2 regions of the Pseudodesulfovibrio sp. lm2024 genome follow, and region 1 is predicted to be linked to the other one. Evidence: predicted binding sites of a transcription regulator. Region 1 holds the regulator's gene; the other holds the start of a gene.
The links. Region 1 encodes sigma-54, which starts transcription at its own class of promoters, with help from an activator protein. Its sites were predicted from a motif close to CTGGCACGGNNNNTGCTT; they were not measured.
Positions count from the first base shown of each region.

Region 2: a site for sigma-54 is predicted at 1,468-1,485, ahead of flgB (flagellar basal body rod protein FlgB). Genes of this name have one in related genera too.

Region 1 is NZ_CP195092.1:2,022,572-2,026,724, forward strand. Features, by position in the region: gene rapZ (RNase adapter RapZ) at 1-570, opposite strand, end outside; gene ACR42D_RS09435 (PTS sugar transporter subunit IIA) at 589-1,038, opposite strand; gene hpf (ribosome hibernation-promoting factor, HPF/YfiA family) at 1,041-1,583, opposite strand; gene rpoN (RNA polymerase factor sigma-54) at 1,620-3,029, opposite strand; gene lptB (LPS export ABC transporter ATP-binding protein) at 3,267-3,992, opposite strand; gene ACR42D_RS09455 (LptA/OstA family protein) at 3,993-4,153, opposite strand, start outside.
Region 2 is NZ_CP195092.1:2,780,265-2,784,417, forward strand. Features, by position in the region: gene ACR42D_RS13195 (IMP cyclohydrolase) at 1-106, opposite strand, end outside; gene ACR42D_RS13200 (tetratricopeptide repeat protein) at 565-1,128, opposite strand; gene flgB (flagellar basal body rod protein FlgB) at 1,563-1,973, shown strand; gene flgC (flagellar basal body rod protein FlgC) at 1,974-2,414, shown strand; gene fliE (flagellar hook-basal body complex protein FliE) at 2,432-2,761, shown strand; gene fliF (flagellar basal-body MS-ring/collar protein FliF) at 2,812-4,153, shown strand, end outside.

The DNA of each region.
Region 1 (4,153 bases):
CAGGTCGGCCTCGGACGGCACGCCGTACTTGAAGCCGAAGGTGATGATGTGCACCCGCATGCCCATGCTCACGTCTTCCAGGGACGACCACTTGGTCTGGATGACCCGGCGCAGGTCGTGGATGGAATAATCCGTGGTGTCCAGGACCAGGACCGCCCCGAGGCGCACCGGCTCCAGGAGCTTCTTTTCCATCTCCAAGGCCTGCTCCAGGCCGAGGTTGCGGCTCTCCAGCGGATGCGGACGGCGGGTGGTGGCGTAGCGCCGGACCAGCTCCGCCATCTTGGCCTCGAGAAACAGGACCTGCGGAGTGATGCCGAGTTGGGCGAATCCCTCCTGGGCCTTGCTCCAGCCGTCCACGAACTCGAACTGGCGCAGGTCCATGCCCAGTGCCAGGCCGCGGTATTTGGTGTCGAAGGAGAGGATGAGGTCGGCCAGCTTGGCCGACATCTCGGACGGGAGCCCGTCGATGCAGAAGAATCCGAGGTCTTCGAAGACCTTGAGCGCGGTGCTCTTGCCCGAGCCGGAGAGTCCGGTGACGATCACCACCGGGAAAGGGTTGGTCGAGGTCAACGGAATTCGTCCATTCGGTTACACGCTTTTGAGCAGGGTCCAGAGACCCTCGAGGTCATCGGCCGACAGGAACGCCTTGCGGAATTCCTCGTCCTTGAGGAGACGGGAAATCTGGGCCAGGACGCGCAGGTGCATGCCCGCCACCTGTTCCGGGGCGAGCACCAGAAAAAAGATGGTGCACGGGCTGTGGTCCAGCGCCTCGAACTCCACGCCTTTGCGGCTGCGGCCCACGACCACGATGACCTTTTCCAGGTCCTCGAGCTTGCCGTGGGGGATGGCGATGCCGTCCCCGATGCCGGTGGAGCCGAGCCGTTCACGATCGAGAAGGACACGGACCGCATGGTCCGTGTCCATCTCTGGATATTGTACGCCCAGGGGGGCGACGAGTTCATTCAATACGTCCGACTTGGTCTCGGACTCGAGTTCGGGAAGGATCAGTTCCTTCGCCAGGTAATCACTGAGTTTCATGCTTAGTTTCCGGGGTCGATGAGGCCGTAATCGCCGTTCTTTCTCTTGTATATCACGTTGACGCCGTCAGTCTCCGCGTTGAGGAAGACCAGGAATTCGTTGTCACGGGCATCCAGCTGCATGGCGGCCTCGTCCACGGACATGGGCTTGGGCTCGTATGCGTCGGTGCCGACGATGGTGGGCGCTGAACCGGGAGCGATGTCCTCGTAGGACAGGTAGTTCATCTGCACCATTTTATTGGGACGCGCCTGTCTGGGGCGGTTCTTCATCTTTTCGCGCATCTTGCGCAGCTGGGCTTCCAGCTTGTCCAGGACCATGTCGATGGTGGAGTACATGTCCTCCGAATCTTCATAGGCCGAGATATGTATGCGATCCGAGTTCAGGATCACGTCCGCCTTGTGACGGAACTTGTCGACCAGCAGGTTGACCTGGAGATCGGCCTCCGCATCGGAAACGTATTTCGCTACCTTTTCAAAACGCTTTTCCGCGTAACCCTTGAGGTGATCGGAAGGCTCGAAGTTCTTGAAAGTGAAGCTGATGTTCATACGCTGCCTCCTGGTTGAGAGTGCTTCAAGCAGACTTTAGAAGTACTGCTTTCGTTTTGAAGACGAAGGAATGCCCATGGCCGAGCGGTATTTGGCGACTGTACGCCGGGCGATGTTCACTTCCAGCTTCTCCTGGAGGATCTCGCCGATTCTCTCGTCGCTGAGCGGTTTCTTCGTGTCTTCGTCTGCGATCATTTGCTTGATGAGCGCCTTGACGCTCTCCGAACCCACCTGGGACCCGTCGTTCAGGTCCAGGGCCGAGTTGAAGAAGAACTTCAGCTCGAATATGCCGTGAGGCGTCGAAACATACTTGTTGGTCGTAATCCGGCTCACGGTGGATTCGTGCATCTCGATGTCTTCCGCCACCTCCTTGAGGATGAGGGGTTTGAGCTTTGTCACGCCCTCCTCGAAGAATGCCCGTTGGAAGCCGACAATGCTCTCAACTACTTTATACAAGGTTCGCTGCCGCTGGTACAGACTTTTCATCAACCATGCGGCGGAACGCATCTTTTCCTGAAAATATTCCTTCTCCTTGTCGGCCGCGCCCTTCATGGAATCCATGTAGAACGTGTTCATCTGCAGCCTCGGCATGCCGTCCTCGTTGAGGATGATGACGAAGTCTTCGCCGTACTTGTAGACGAACACGTCCGGGCTGACGTAGTGCGGCTCGGTGCTGGAGAAATTGGCGCCGGGCATGGGATCGAGCGTCTGCATCAGGTCGAGATACGACTTGAGCTCATCCATGGTGATCTTGAACTTGCGCGCCAGGGGCTTGTAGCGGTTCTTCTCCAGATCCTCCAGGTGATCGGTGACCAGGGAGACCAGGATAGGATCGTCGTACCCGAGGACCTCCATCTGGACCAGCAGACATTCCTGCGGGGTGCGGGCGCCCACGCCGACCGGGTCCAGGTGCTGGATACGGTGCAGGACGGACTCGATCTCCTCCTCGGAGGCCTGAACCATGGCGGCCAGCTCTTCCAGGGTGGCCTGCAGGTAGCCGTTGGCGTCGAGATTGCCGAGGATGACGTCGCCGATGGCCAGTTCGTGCTCGGTGAAGTTGGACAGGCGCATCTGCCAGTTCAGGTGCCCTTCCAGCGAAGGCTTGGAAGCCAGGCGGGCCTCGAAGGACATGCCCTCTTCGGGCATCTCCATGTCGCGGGACAAAGCCTGCTTGGAAGTGGAGGAAAACTCGCCCAGGTAGTTCTCCCAGTCTGCGTTGCGGACCAGTTCCTCTTCGGCCTGGGATTCGGTCAGGACTTCCGCCTTGTCCGGGACCTCGGTATCGGTCTCGGTCTCATCGAGGAAAGGATTCTCCAACAATTCCTGCTGCACCGTCTCCAGCAGTTCAAGCCGCGACAATTGCAGCAGCTTGATGGCCTGCTGCAACTGGGGCGTCATGACCAGTTGCTGTGAGAGCTTGAGCTGTTGCCGAAGTTCCAATCCCATGATTCACTGCCTGCTTGAGGTTGTGTTTATCGGTTGCCGGATACAGAAATTTTTTTTCGGCCACCTGACATTTTTTCCGATTCAATTATGCCACAGTGAATTAAAGGATGCAACACAATTGTGTTAACACCCTGTATCTATTGATAATTCTGCGTGCATATAATGATATGAAAAAAGTGTACCAACCTTTGGGTACGGTGTAAATCGGGAAAGAGGAAAAAAAGACGGGAACAGGGATTAAAGCCGGAAATCCTCGCCCAGGTAGATCTGCCGGGCGCGACTGGATTTGACTATCTCGGACGGGGCCCCTTCCAGGATGACCGTCCCCTCGTAGACCAGGTAGGCCCGGTCGCAGATATTGAGCGTCTCCCGGACATTGTGGTCCGAGATGAGGATGCCGATGTCCATGGACTTGAGCACGGAGATGATCTCCTGGATATCGATAACCGCGATGGGATCGATACCCGCGAACGGTTCGTCCAGGAGGATGAACTGCGGGTCGAGGATGAGCGCCCGGGCGATCTCCAGCCTGCGTCGCTCGCCGCCGGACAGGAACATGGACGCCTGGTCCGCCAGCTTGGTGATGGTGAACATCTCCATGAGTTCGTCCGCCCTGGCCCGTTGCTGCCGCGAGGTCATGGAGGTCTGCTCCAGGATGATCTCCAGGTTCTGGCGCACGGTCAGCTTCTTGAAGATGGAACTTTCCTGGGGCAGGTAGCTCACCCCCAGGCGGGCCCGCTCGTGCAGGGGCTTGTCCGTGAGCACCTGGCCGCCCAGGGAAACCACCCCGGTATTGGGCTGGACGATGCCCACAAGCATGTAGAACGTGGTCGTCTTGCCCGCGCCGTTGGGGCCGAGCAGGCCGACCACCTCGCGGGCGTCGAGCTTGATGTTGATACCGTGTACGACCTCTTTCTGGCCGTACCGCTTGGACAAATTGGTAGCGCGAAGACCCTCGGCCATCTATTGCACCTTCAGGTTGCCGGGGGTCATGAACACCGCCTTGACGCGCTGCTTGCCGCCGATGACCTCGGACCGGTCGTCCTTGATGTGGAAGTTGATGACCTCGCCGGTCAGGGAGTTGGGGCCGTCCTGGAGCTTGGGATCGCGCTCCATCTTGAGCA
Region 2 (4,153 bases), 760 kb from region 1:
TGGACACCAGTTCGCAATCCCGATCCACCAGGAATTTCGCGAACTCGGCCAGACCGGTTTTGTCGGTAACAGATAGTATGGCTCTTTTCACAGGCAACAGATTCATCGCAACCTCACTTGATGTTTTGAGTGCCTCTGCCAGATTTGCCGCCCGAACGCAAGGCGCGGAAGGCCATGGTTTCCGGCGAAAATCGGCCCGATCGGCCGCTGGTTTTCCACAGGTGTGTATAACGACGGAAAGAGCGAATCCGGGAAAACCGGAAAAACAGGGCGCTGGCCGGACGGCACGCGACCGGGCCTGGATACGCAAGGATCGGCCAACCCTGGAAGATCACAAACGAATACGCCGAGAAAGCCATTTCCGGGCAGGACTGGATGGGACGGACCCGCCGCGGGCGCATGGGGAAATGACGCGAAAAAGACGACAAGGCCGCGCGCAGGCTCGTGCGCAAGCGGTTGCCGGGAGGGCGGCGGCCGGGCCGCCGGACGGTCTCAAGGCTGATTTCCCGCCCCGCTTCCGCAAGGGTTGCGGGACGGGAAATCAACGGGGAGGGGAGACCGTTATCAGGACCGGAACTGGTCGAGCATTTCCTTGGCCGGCGCGTTCTCGGGATCCTTTTCCAGGATCGTCTCGAGTTCCTTGACGGCCGCGTCCTTCTGCCCGACGCAGGCGAGGCACCCGGCCAGGGAATAACGCACTTCGTGCTTGGCCGGATCGATTTCGAGATAGTTCTCGAGGTGCGGAATGATTTCGCCGATGCGTTCCAGCTCATGGCCGAGCCTGATCAGGCTGAACAGGGCGACCATGTTTTCGGGATTCATCTCGATGGCCTCGACGAACAGGGAAAAAGCCTGGTCCCTGTCGTTGTTCTCCATGCGGATGAGCGCTATCCCGGAAAGACTCTTGTCCGAAGGCGCGATCTTGTGGGCCTTCCTGTACATCAGTTCGGCGTCTTCCAGGTCGCCGCGCTGAACGGCTACCGTGGCCAGCCCGAGGTACGGGTCCGGGTGGACGCCGTTGGAGCTGACGGCCTTCTTGTAGTACTCCTCGGCCTTGTCCAGCTCACCCATGAACAGGTAGCATTCGCCGAGTTCCTTGTTGATTTCGTAATCCAGATGACCACTCATAGTTCCCCTCCATTTCTCCTTTGCCCGAGGGCCGGGCTGAAAAGATCTCCATGGCCGATTCGGCCGATACCGATCTAGCAATCAATGTGCCAAGGGGGCCGTGCGCATTTTTCCTCTCTGGGGCCACACGGTCACAACATACTGTAAAAACATAATTTATCTACACACTCGGCAGCGCACCCCACAGACCGCCCTCCGGCCGGAACCGGTCGGAATGGAAGAAACTACCCTGTTTTTCCGCCCTCCCGGTCGGCAGAGGACCAAGGCTCCCGTCCGGGAGTCTGACGCCCGCACAGGTCCCATTTCATAAATCCTCTTCGATTTCAAGGTGTTGTTTGATTGGAACGGGAGTTGCTAAGTCTCCTGCGGACCCGGCGGAAAAACATGCCTCCACCGGCCCAGAAAACGACAAGAGAACGCAGGAGGAGCAAGGAATGCGAGGACTTTTCGAGCATCACCTCAACCTAACGGCAAAGGTCATGGACCTGCGCCTGCAACGTCAAAATATCGTCACGGGCAATATCGCCAACGTGAACACGCCGGGCTACCGGGCCCGCCGCCTGGAGTTCGAGAACCAGCTCCAGGCCGCCCTGAACCAGGACGGACTGGGCAAGCTCACCCGCACCAAGCAGGACCACCTGCCCGCCACCTTCGATCCCGACGGGTTCAAGGGCGAAGGGCTGGACAACTTCCGGGCCCGCGAGGTCTGGGGCCAGGACGAGGTCAGCCTGGAAAAGGAAATGGCCACCAACACGAAGAACACCATGATGTACAACGCCCTGGCCTCGGTCATCAAAAAGAGCTTCGACGGCATGACCAAGGTCATTCAGGAAGGGAGCAAGTAAATGGATATCATGACCGCCCTCGACATCGGCGCGTCCGGGCTCACGGCCCAGCGGGCGCAGCTGAACGTCATTTCCATGAACATGGCCAACATCCGCACCACCAAGACCGAGGCGGGCGGCCCGTACCAGCGCAAGTCCGTGTCGTTCGAGGCCACGCCGGTCTACTCGCCCTTTGACCAGGCCATGCACGACCAGCTCAACCGCAACCTGGAAGGGGTCAAGGTGCTCGGCGTGATCCGGGACGAACGCCCCTTCAAGCAGGTCTACGACCCGGGCCATCCGGACGCCAACGACCAGGGGTACGTTTTCTACCCGGACATCAACGTTGTCGAGGAAATGGCCAACATGATGCAGGCCATGCGCGGATACGAGTCCAACGTCCAGACCATCGAAAGCGCCAAGCGCATGTTCCAGAAGGCCCTGACCATCGGACAGGGTTAGGAAAAGGAGAGTAGAAAATGGTCGTCAAAAGCGTCGCATTCAATGCCTACCAGAACGCCATGGACATCCGCCGCCGCACGGTGGACACCAAGGTCGCGGAAAGCCTCAAGAAGCCCCAGGCACCCGTCACGAGCTTCCAGGACACCCTCAAGTCCTCCCTGGTCAAGGTCAACGACCTGCAGGAGACCAAAGAGGTGATGATCGAGGAGTTCGCCTCCGGCAAGACCCAGAACGTGCACGAGCTGATGATCTCGATGCAGAAGGCGGGCATGGCCATGCAGATGACCGGCGCCGTCCGCTCCAAGATCATGACCGCGTACAAGGAAATCATGCAGATGCCCTTCTAGGCGTCGCAAAAACCGGATCACACCGCCAACGCAAGCTGGAGAAATAGAAGATGCCGCCGTTCGTCAACGAATACTGGACCAAAATGCAAGGGCTCTGGACCGACCGCACCGTGTCGCAGCGCATTCTCATAGGGGGCCTGGCCGCCGCCGTGGTCATCTCGTTCGCGCTGATGATCTACTGGATGAACAAGCCGGACTACCGGGTCCTGATGACCAACCTCTATCCTGAGGACGCGTCCCGGGTGGTGGGCATGCTCCAGGCCCAGAAAGAGGACTACAAGCTCGAGAACAACGGCACGACCATCATGGTCCCGGCCGACCGGGTCTACGAGCTGCGGCTCAAGGTGGCGGGCGAAGGCAACCTCCATGGCCAGGGCATCGGCTTCGAGATCTTCGACGAGGTCCAGATCGGCCAGACCGACTTTGTCCAGCACGTCAACTACCAGCGGGCGCTCCAGGGCGAACTGGCCCGCACCATCACCGAATTTCCCATCGTGGACAAGGCCAGGGTGCACCTGGTCATCCCGCAGAAGTCCCTGTTCATCGAGGACCAGATTCCGCCGTCCGCGTCCATCGTCCTGCAGCTCAAGGGCGACGGCAAGCTCGAACCCGACGAGGTCAAGGGCATCGTCAACCTGGTATCCATGGCCGTGGAAGGGCTTGAGCCCAAGAGCATCACGGTCACGGACATGAAGGGCCACCCCCTGTACACCCCGGAGGACGAAACCACCGGCCTGGCCATGTCCAACGCCCAGCTCGAGCACAAGGCGGGCGTGGAGGCCAAGCTGCAGCGCCGCATCCTCGAACTCCTCGGACCGGCCGTGGGCCCGGAAAAGGTCATCGCCCGGGTCAATGCGGACCTCGATTTCAGCCAGCGCACCGTGCGCAAGGAGACCTACGACCCGGCCAGCGCGGTGGTCCGCTCCGAGACCCGCAACGAAGAGACCACCAACGGCGCGGCCAACCTGGCGGGCGGCGCGCCGGACACCAACTTCCGGGGCGACGGCTTCACCGGCACCCAGACCACCCAGGACTCCACCCGCGAGTCCCGGACCACCAACTTTGAGATCGACAAGCAGGAAGAAAATATCGTAGCCCCCGTCGGGGAATTGAAACGTTTGACCGTTGCGGTTATCGTGGACGGGACGTGGCAGGCCGACGCCGACGGCAATCAGGTCTACGTGCCCCGCACCGCCGAGGAGATCAACCGCATCCGCACCCTGATCGAAAACGCGGTAGGCTTTGACGAGACGCGCGGCGACACCATCGAGGTCAGCAACATCTCGTTCGGCGAACCGCAGCTGGCCAGCGGCGATTCCCTGATGCGGACCATGCTGGAATACGCCCAGCGGCTGGGCAAGCCGTTCCTGAACGGGCTGCTGATCTTCCTCT